Desulforapulum autotrophicum HRM2: one gene and its partner. The protein of the gene in region 2 interacts with the protein of the main gene of each other region in a pairwise test. Links are inferred from orthologs where the notes say so. Each region holds a gene or a part of one and is shown on either strand. Other genes may lie near its edges. The genes, in order: secD and pheT.

Evidence for each region.
Region 1: the proteins of pheT (region 2) and secD interact in binary tests that used the Escherichia coli proteins (3 or more experiments, as listed by UniProt). The link is inferred for Desulforapulum autotrophicum HRM2 from one-to-one orthologs.

What each region holds. Positions count from the first base shown.
Region 1 is NC_012108.1:3,099,759-3,106,802, reverse strand. What follows is about bases 1,810-4,789. They hold secD (protein translocase subunit SecD), read right to left. Parts: upstream 4,099-4,789; coding sequence 2,521-4,098; downstream 1,810-2,520. Other genes in these bases: HRM2_RS13475 (hypothetical protein), read right to left, coding at 4,481-4,789; yajC (preprotein translocase subunit YajC), read right to left, coding at 4,122-4,469; secF (protein translocase subunit SecF), read right to left, coding at 1,810-2,503. Outside these bases: DNA-processing protein DprA, read right to left, coding at 1-762; tol-pal system protein YbgF, read right to left, coding at 774-1,469; more of secF, read right to left, coding at 1,469-1,809; more of HRM2_RS13475, read right to left, coding at 4,790-5,305; HRM2_RS13470 (Rne/Rng family ribonuclease), read right to left, coding at 5,365-6,828. UniProt on the Escherichia coli protein: Part of the Sec protein translocase complex. Interacts with the SecYEG preprotein conducting channel. SecDF uses the proton motive force (PMF) to complete protein translocation after the ATP-dependent function of SecA.
Region 2 is NC_012108.1:527,545-530,636, forward strand. It holds pheT (phenylalanine--tRNA ligase subunit beta), read left to right. Parts: upstream 1-370; coding sequence 371-2,815; downstream 2,816-3,092. Other genes in the region: pheS (phenylalanine--tRNA ligase subunit alpha), read left to right, coding at 1-369.

The DNA of each region.
Region 1 (7,044 bases), 2.6 Mb from region 2 along the record:
AAACACCTCCCTTGAAAAGTCTGCAGCAAGCCTTGCCGTAATCAATGATCCACTCTTGTTGGCAGCTTCCACAACAATGGTTCCTGTTGATATTCCGGCAATGAGCCTGTTTCTGATGGGAAAATTTCTGGGCTCGGGTCTGGTGTCTGGTGAAAATTCTGAAATAACAACTCCTGTTTGGCAGATTGCTTGAAAAAGCGATTGGTTCTCCCTGGGATAGATCCAGTTAAGGCCGCTTCCAAGGATGGCCATGGTTTTGCCCTTTGCGGCAAGTGCTCCATGGTGGGCAGCCGTGTCAATGCCCCTTGCCATGCCGCTCACCACCTGGAATCCCAGTACTGCAAGGTCATATCCAAGCCGGTAGGCTGATTCAAGTCCGTAGGCGGTTGCATTCCTTGATCCTACAATGGAAATGCAGGGCAGGTCCGCATTAAGTTCGCCCTGAAAGGTAAAAAAGGGCGGCGGGTCGGCAATTTCCCTTAACAGCGGCGGATAGGTCGGGTCGTTCATGGTCACGACCCGGATCTTTCCACGAAGGACGGTTGCAAGTGCAATTTCTGCCTTTTTTTTGACTGTGCAGTGGACGATGCCCGTGATGGCCTTTTGTGACATTCCCCGTATGGTTTTAAGCTCTGCTGCTTTTGCTGCAAGGATATTTTCCGGTGTTTTGAATCGATTGATAAGGCGCTTGTACAGATGATTGCCAATCCCGGGGATTGATTTTACGATAAACCAAGGCAGATAATTGTCATTTGTGATCATTGGCTTGCAGCTTACTGAAAGGCTTTAAGTTTTTGTTCTGCCTTTTCTCCGGCCGGTGTAAACGGGTATCCCCTTACCACAAGTTTGAGATAGTGGTGTGCCCTGTCCGCATCATCAAGGCTGAGATAGGCATAGGCTGTTTTTAGAAGTGCGTCAGGAACTTTTCCTCCCTTTGGGTAAAGCGTGACAACATCCTTGAACGTATTGATGGCCTCTTGAAAATTTCCCAGGGAGTAGTGGCACTCACCAAGCCAGTAAAGGGCGTTGTCTGCAAGTTCTGAATTGGGATATCTGGTCAAAAATTCCCTGAACAGCCGGGCTGCTTCGTGGAAATTTTCCTCAAGGACCAGGCTTCGGGCACTGTTGTATAAAAGAATGGGCTCCCCATACACGGGGTGGGGATTATTTTTTTGGGGAAATTCTATATCCCTGGGGGATGGCGTCACTGGCCGTTCATGGTCAGCGGTGCCGTGGTCCGGAGTATCAAGGGTTGTGATCCTGGGTTCAAGACGCTCAAGGGCCGAGAGTCGATGGTCAAGATTCTCAAGCTTGGACTGAATTTCTTCCAAATGCGTATTTGTATCGTCGGGCAACACCGTCTTGTGGGCCGCCGGCCCGACGGGCTTTGACTTCATTGTGCATGAGGCGAGCATCACTCCTGAAAACAGGAGTGATGCCGCAAGGAACGCTGTGGACTTATACCCCATCAGGCTCGTTTGCTCCATGCCAGAAGGATGGGGCTTGCAACAAATATGGACGAGTAGGTGCCGATGATTATCCCGACGATCATGGAGAAGGCAAAATCATGGATGATTTCTCCGCCAAGAAAGTAGAGGGAAAAGAGAACGATCAGGGTTGTCAGAGAGGTGAGTGTGGTTCGGCTCAGAGTTTCGTTGATGCTTCGGTTGATGATGGTTTCCAGGGGTACTTTGTGTAACTGTTTTGTGTTTTCCCGGATTCGGTCAAATACGATGATGGTATCGTTCAACGAGTACCCGATGATGGTCAGAAGGGCGGCAATAATGGACAATGAAAATTCAAGATTCAGAATTGAAAAAAGACCCACAGTAATGGTTACATCATGTATCAGTGCCACAATGGCACCCATGGCGTATTTGAGTTCAAGGACCCAGAACAGTACCAGGGTAACCGCAAGGGCAGCGGTTATGAGAACCACCATGTTGCTCCAGCTGAAGAGTGACAAAAAGTATACAGCTGTCATGAGAGCGCCTGCCATGACCCCCGAAAGCATCCACTTCATCTCAAATCTTCCCGAGATGTAGATGGTGATGAAGAGCAGGGAGTAGAACACGGCTAACAGGGCTTTTTTCCTGAGGTCCTTGCCCACCTGTGGACCAACCATCTCCACCCGTCGGATTTCAGGTGTCATGCCTGTGGATGCTTTCAGGGCATCTGATATGGACTGTGAAAATCCTTCACCTGTCATCGCAGGCATGCTTGTCCGGATGAGGAACTCGTTGTCATTTATTTCTCCGAAGTTCTGGACAGACGAGTTCTCAAGTCCTACCTGGCTGAGGCCGGTCCGAATATCCTTGGTGGACGGCAGGTCTGAAAATTTCACCTGAACAAGGGTGCCGCCTGAGAAGTCAATGCCGTAGTTAGGGCCATTGTGGATAATAAGGGACACGATGCTGATGGCTATCAGGGCAAAGGAGAAGATGAAGCCCACGCGCCTCCGGCCCGTAATGTTTAAATTAATGTCGTTGCTTATAAACTGCATTGAATTGCAAGCTCCTTTTAAATACTTAAGGTGGACACCTTTTTTCCAGATATGAAAAAATCAAAGCAACTCTTTGACAGCACAAGGGCTGTAAAAAGACTTGCAACAATGCCAAGGCCCAGGGTGACTGCAAATCCCTTGATCGGTCCTGTTCCAAACTGGAAGAGAACCACGGCAACGATAAGGGTGGTCACGTTGGCATCAAGCACCGTAAGGGTGGCCCTTTCAAAGCCAGCCTTGACTGAAGCCGCAGGTGTCTTTCCAGAAAAGAGCTCTTCCCTGATTCGTTCAAAAATGATGACGTTGGCGTCAACCGCCATTCCAATGGTCAGAATAATACCTGCAATTCCCGGAAGGGTCAGGGTGGCCTGGAATGCGGCAAGTCCCCCGCCTATGAGAATGATGTTCATGATAAGGGCAAAGTCTGCTATAAGGCCGGAGCCCTTGTAATAGATGGCCATGAAAATAATGACCAGGAGACCGCCGACAATCATGGAAACAATGCCCATGCGAATGGAGTCTGCCCCAAGGGTGGGTCCGACGGTGCGTTCTTCAAGGATTTTTACAGGGGCGGGCAGGGCACCGGCCCTGAGGGCAATGGCAAGATCTCTTGCCTCTTCAGTGGTGAAATTTCCCGTTATACGCGCCTTTCCCCCCGCAATCCTGTCCTGGATCACCGGGGCCGAATAAACGGTCTTGTCAAGGACGATTGCCAGACGTTTTTTGATGTTTTCCCCTGTGATACGTTCAAAGAGTCTGGCCCCTTTTCGATCAAACTCGATGCCCACATAGGGCTCGTTGTACTGGGAATCAATCATCACCCGGGCGTCGGTCAGGGAACTGCCGTCAAGGAGTACCCGATTCTTGATGAGAAAGGGGGTCTTTATTGTCTGGCCGGTCTGGGGATTTGTCTTCACCTGGTAAAGGATACTGTCTCCCGGAGGTGGCGTGCCCTTGAGGGCTGATGCCACATCACCCGTTTCATCAACAAGCTGGAAGTTGAGCCTTGCAGTTCTACCGATGAGATCCTTTGCCCGCTGGGTATCTGTGACGCCTGGGAGTTGTACCAGGATTCGGTTTTCACCCTGGATTCTGATGTCAGGCTCGCTTACGCCAAATTCGTCAATTCGGTTTCTGATGGTCTCAAGGGCCTGCTCAGTGGCCATCTTACGGATGGATTCCTGCTCCTTGTCCGGCAGTTTCAGGACCATGGTGGTCGCCTCTCCCTGCTTTTGTGTGGAGTTGATCATCAGGGTATTAAAATTTTCGGAAAGGATCTTGTTGAAGCCGTCAATGTTCTCCTTACCCGAAAGGACCGCCGTGATGGTGTTGCCGGCATTCAATGAAATGCCACTGTGCTTGACATCCCCGTCCCGCAGTTCTTTTTTCAGTTCGTGAATAGTTCGTTCAAGGGTCGTTTCAACGGCTTTTTCGCTTTGAACTTCAAGAACAAGGTTCATTCCGCCCTGGAGGTCAAGGCCCAGGTTGATCTTCTTGTGGGGCCAGCAGTCCGGACAGACGGTGGGAAGAAGATATACCAGTGCTATAGCCAGTATTGACGTGATCAGGGTTCCTCTCCATGTAAGTATCTTCAATCTGATTGCTCCTGGAATTTGGTTTATTTATCTGTTTTTTTATCTTTTTTACGGGGGGTTGACCCTTGCAGTGCCGTTCCCACATTGCCTCGATTAATCTTGATCTTAACGTTGTCCGAGATCTCAAGGTTGATGGTGGTCTCATCAAGGGAGACGATGGTGCCGTGTATGCCACCCGAGGTGATGACCCTGTCCCCTTTTTTAAGGCTGTTGATCATGTTCTGGTGCTCTTTGGCTTTTTTCTGCTGGGGTCTGATGAGCAGAAAATAGAAAATTACGAACATGAGTATCAGGGGTACAAACGCTGTAAATCCACCTGCCTGACCACCCTGTGCTCCTGACTGTCCCATTGCAAATGCTGTATTTATCAAAAAAAACCTCCTTAGTTCATAGCCTTTTTATCGGGCTGTTGTGCGGGAATCCAGATGGCCTCGCCATCGAACCGGATTCGATCCACATTGTCATAGTCTATCTCTTGTAAAAGAGAAAATACTTCTGTCATGTTATAAACAACAATTTTGCTCAGGGGTTCCAGAAGGTTGATGTCCTTTGCAACGTCCTCATCAAGGATGTTGTAAATGGTTACAATGGTTTCTGAAAATTTGAGTAGCTTTCCTATGCCTGAGCTGAGCCCACCGTTCCTTGGTTCATCTGCCTTGTTTGAGATGGGTACTCCCCGAGCTTTGTAGTAATCCTGAAGAATTCCAAAGTGGATATTCCAGATGTTGTCTCCCTTCCGGACAACATGGATGCCGTATTCGGAAGTCGACTCAGGAACAACTGCTCCAGATGCCTCTATGGTCTCCCCAACGACCCGGTTCTTTGTGAGGAGACTCTTTTTGAGAATGTCCTTCATGTATACGATGGTTCTGCCGACCTTGAAGGCTTCGTCTGACCCCACAATCATATCAAGGCTCTTGCCAATGCCAAGCTCCTGTTTTCTCCTGTCCATCATCCGTGTGAGTTCGTTTGCCTTTTCAAGTTTGGAGAAGTCAATTTCCGGGAGTTGTTCAATGGTGCCACTTACCACTGAAGGACCATTCCCCGATTGAACGGGGCTTGGGGTAACCTGTGTTGCCATGGTTGACTCTTTTTTCTCCGGCATTAGTCTGTCCCCGACCCAGAGCATCAGTCCGAGAACTGCAAATAAAGCAATAATCAAGACGTAAAACCATTTTGCCCTGTTTCTTTTCAGTGCTCGAGGCATGACTCCTCCTTGATAAATCAGGTCGCGACTGTTTCAGATACACAAAACTGAAATGTATGTCAAGCGTCACATACGATTCTACTCTCCCCTAAAAGCAAAGAATCATCACTTTCAATCACCAGGGTGACGTTGCGTTTTGCCTCAATATTTACGAGTTCTTCCCTTTTTTTGTTGAGAAGGTAAGAGGCCACTTTTTCAGGCACCAATGCCTTTACCGTTTTATTCTCTGCCTTTATGGTTTCAAGGCTTAGTTTTCTTAACAAGGCATGGCCCAGGGTTTCAGTGTTGGGTACAAGGCCCCTTCCCTTGCAGTGCTTACAGGTTTCAAAACTGCCAAAGGTGATGGCCGATCTGATCTTTTGCCGGGACATCTCAACCAGACCAAAGGCTGATATTCCGCCAACCTTGGTCTTGGCCTTGTCGGATTTTAAAAATCTTTTCAGGGTTTTGGTGACCTCAGCCTTGTGTTTTTTTTCTTTCATGTCGATGAAGTCAATTACAATTAAACCGCCCATATCCCGGAGTCTCAACTGTCTCGCCACCTCTTCGGCTGCCTCGATATTGGTGTGAAAGGCAGTCTGTTCAATGTTTTTTCGTCCGGTGGATTTTCCTGAATTGACATCAATTGCGACAAGTGCCTCGGTCTGGTCGATCACAATGGCACCGCCTGACTTTAGCAGGGCCTTTGTTTCAAAAATCGATGCAATCTGTTCTTCGATCTGGTATTTAGTGAAGATCGGTTTCTCACCTTTGTACGGTTTGACGATCTTTTCTTGTTTTGGGGCAATGACTTTCATGAAGTCCTTTACCTCTTTATATACGTCTGGATCATCAATGAGAATTTCTGTTATATCTGCGGTAAAGTAGTCCCTGAGGGATCGAACGGCAAGGTTTTGTTCTTTGTAAAGCAGAGAGGGTGTGGGCTCATTAACCGCCTTTTTGTTGATTTCCTTCCAGGCCCGCATGAGGTAGCGGGTGTCGTTGGTCAACATGGTCTTTGTGGCATCCAGGCCGGCTGTTCTCACGATAAGTCCGAACCCTTCGGGGAGTTTTAATTTCTCGGTGATCTCCTTGAGACGTCTTCGTTCTGCCTCATCATCGATCTGTCTTGAAACCCCGCGGGTGGAGCTTCCCGGCATGAACACAGACAGTCGTCCGGGCAGGGATATGAAGGTGGTGAGCATTGCACCTTTGTGCATGATCGGGTCCTTGGTGACCTGAACAATGAGCTCCTGCCCCTTTTTGACAAGTTTGGAAAAGCTTCTGTCTCCAGAGTCATTGTCCAGAAAATAGTCGCTGTGGATTTCCTGCTTTTGCAAAAAACCATTTTTTTCCGTACCGTAATCGACAAAAACCGCCTGAAGACTTGGCTCTACACGGGTGATGACCCCCTTGTAAATATTGCCCTGGGTCACTTTCCTGGCGGCTGTCTCAATATGAAATCCTTCCAGTTTATTGTCTTTGATTTGAACGATTCTGCACTCGTCAGAATCCAGGGCGTTGATAAGTATCTTGGTTGTCATTAAGTGTGCCTTTGGCCTCCTCCTGTTATCTATATTTAATTCAGGATTAATTAATTCAGGATTAATCAGGGTTATTGATTTTTTTTATAACTCTTTAAACTATTCGATCAGTCGTCTCAAGTCAATTTATTTTATCTTGTCAGGGAATGAGCAGTCTTGCTATTTAACGAAGATTGTGCCATTTATGAATTTTTTCAGCATACAGGGCTCAATTTT
Region 2 (3,092 bases):
AAAAACATTTCGTTTGGCGACCTCAAGGGGACGCTTTCAACCCTGATTCATCAGATTTTTGACAAGGAGACTTCCCTCAGGTTCAGGCCCAGCTTCTTTCCGTTTACCGAGCCAAGCGCCGAGGTGGACATCCGCTGTGTCATGTGCAAGGGTAAGGGCTGCCGCATCTGTTCCTGGACCGGCTGGCTTGAGGTCCTTGGGGCTGGAATGGTTCATCCTGCTGTGTTTGAAAACGTGGGTTATGATACCAGTGTTTATACGGGGTTTGCCTTTGGAATGGGGATCGAGCGTCTTGCAATGCTGAAATACGGGATTGACGATCTCAGAAAATTTTTTGAAAACGATATGCGCTTTTTAAGGCAGTTTTAATATGAAAGTCAGTTTAAGCTGGTTAAAGGAATATGCGGCAATTGAATCTGCGCCTGAAGAAATGGCTGCAAAGCTCACAATGGCAGGCCTTGAGGTTGAGTCGGTCGTCAGTAGATTTGATTACCTTGACAGGGTTGTCGTGGCCAGGGTTGAAGCGGTCATAGAGCATCCCGGGTCCGATCATCTCCACTGTTGCCGGGTCAATGTGGGTGATACTTTGTTGAACATTGTTTGTGGTGCGCCCAACGTCCGGGAGGGGATGGTTGTTCCCTGTGCCATGGTCGGTGCTGTTCTGCCGGGTGATTTTAAAATCAAGAAGGGCAAGCTCAGGGGAGAGGTTTCCGAAGGCATGCTCTGTAGCGCATCCGAACTCAGGCTGGACTCGGACGCATCCGGGTTGATGGACCTTGACGCTTCCCTGGAACCGGGAACACCCCTGGTTGATGCCCTGGCCCTTGCCGATGCCGTGTTCGAGATTGATCTTACGCCCAACAGGCCCGACTGTCTCAGTGTGATTGGTGTGGCCAGGGAGGCTGCAGCATTCCAGGATCCGCCTGTTCGTTTGAATGTTCCTGGGACAATTCTTCCCGTAACAGATGAAAGTAAACCGGCTTCTGTTTCCATTGACGATCTGGTGCGGGTTGATATCCTTGATCCTGAGCTCTGTCCCCGCTATTGTGCCGCACTTCTGGTTGATGTTACCGTGGGTCCTTCTCCCTTCTGGCTTCAGCAGCGTCTTGAAGCTGTGGGCCTGACCCCTATCAATAATGTTGTGGATGTTACCAACTACGTGATGATGGAGACCGGGCAACCCCTCCATGCCTTTGATTTCGATTTCCTGGCCCAGGGTCGCATAGAGGTGAGGGCGGCAGGAGGGTCATCAAAATTCACCACCCTGGACGGCAAGGAACACACCCTTGAACCTGACATGCTGATGATTTGCGATGGAGAGGCCCCCGTGGCCCTGGCAGGTGTTATGGGTGGACAAAATTCTGAGATTCTGCCGACAACCACCCGTGTTCTGCTGGAGAGCGCCTATTTTAATCCTGTATCCATACGCAAGACCGCCAAGCGTACAGGCATTGCCACCGACGCCTCCCACAGGTTTGAAAGGGGTGTGGATCCCGTTGCCACCCGGGCAGTGCTTGAGCGGGCTGCAGTGCTCATGGCGGCTGTTTCAGGGGGTGCCTTGGCCAAGGGTGTCATTGATGTAAACCCCCTGAAAAGTTCCCCTGTCCAGATTTCACTGAACGTTGAGCAGCTCAACCGGCGGTTGGGGACGGACCTTGGTACCGATCAGATCAAGACGCTGCTTGAATCCGTAGAATTCAGGGTTGAGGATCAGGCCGAGGGTGTTCTATCCGTTGCGGTTCCATCTTTCAGGGTTGATGTCACAAGGCCCGAGGATCTTTCCGAGGAGGTGGCAAGGCTCTGGGGATATGACAATATTCAAACCAGCTTTCCAGCCGTAGCTCCTTCAGGCCGTCAGTTGTCTCCTAGGATAGCCTTCCGGGAAAAGGTCAGGGATTGCATGGTTGGGTTTGGTTTCAGTGAAGCGGTCAACTATAGTTTTACCAGTGCAGAATCTGTAGATCGCCTCAAACTTGATGAAAACGATTCAAGGCGTTCGGTTGAACGTCTTCTTAATCCCATCTCTGAAGAAATGGCTGTCATGCGCTCAACCCTTTTGCCCTGGCTTTTTGAAAATATGCGGCGTAACCATGCCCAGCAGGTCGAGACCCTGCGCCTTTTTGAAGTGGGAAACACCTTTATTGCAGAGGGCCACGGGGTTCAGCCCCGGGAGGTTGAGTGCCTGTCTGCTATTTTGACCGGATCAAGGGTTGTTCCTTCCTGGCACGCCAAAGCCGTCGAAGTCGACTTCTTTGACATCAAAGGGGTTGTTGAAGGTTTGTTGTCGGACCTGGGAATCAAAGGGGTTCGTTTTAGTCGGGCAACCCGGCAGGACCAGCCGTATTTGAGGGTGGGTAACGGTGCCTGTATCGAAGCAAACGGTCGCTTGCTCGGGGTTGTGGGTGAGGTCGCTCCGGATGTTTTAAAGAATTTCGGGCTTAAGCAGACGGCATTTGTCTTTGAGCTGGACCTGGAAGGACTTCTTGTTTCAGCGCCGGAAGCCATTGTTTCAAAACCGCTGCCAAAGTTTCCGGCCATTTCAAGGGATATCACCTTGATTATTGATGGGGATCTGGCAGCCGCAGATATCATGGATGAGGCAGCCGCTTTTGTTCAGAAAGAATCTCTTGTTGAAGATGCATTTTTGTTTGATGTCTATGCGGGCAAACCACTTGCTGAGGGCAAACGGTCTATTTCCTTGAGGGTTGTGTACCGGTCGTTGGACAAGACCTTAAAGGAGAAAAAAATCAAGGGACTGCACGAACGTATTTCAAAGCATTTGATTGAGACCTTCAAGGCAGACCTCCCATCCTGATGGTTTTTGGTTGACATGGGCACGGCTTTATGTTAGGCTCACAAAATTAATATGCGGGTATAGCTCAGTTGGTAGAGTACAAGCTTCCCAAGCTTGGGGTCGCGAGTTCGAACCTCGTTGCCCGCTCCATTGATGATTTGGTAATACTTTTGGGCAGATGAAGGACTAACCTTTACGTTCCATTTTATTTAATTGATGAGTTTTTAGATCCAAGCCTTTTAACGTAAGATCATGTGTTTAAGATCGGGTAAGGACTTAAGAGTTGGTTTGCATCAGG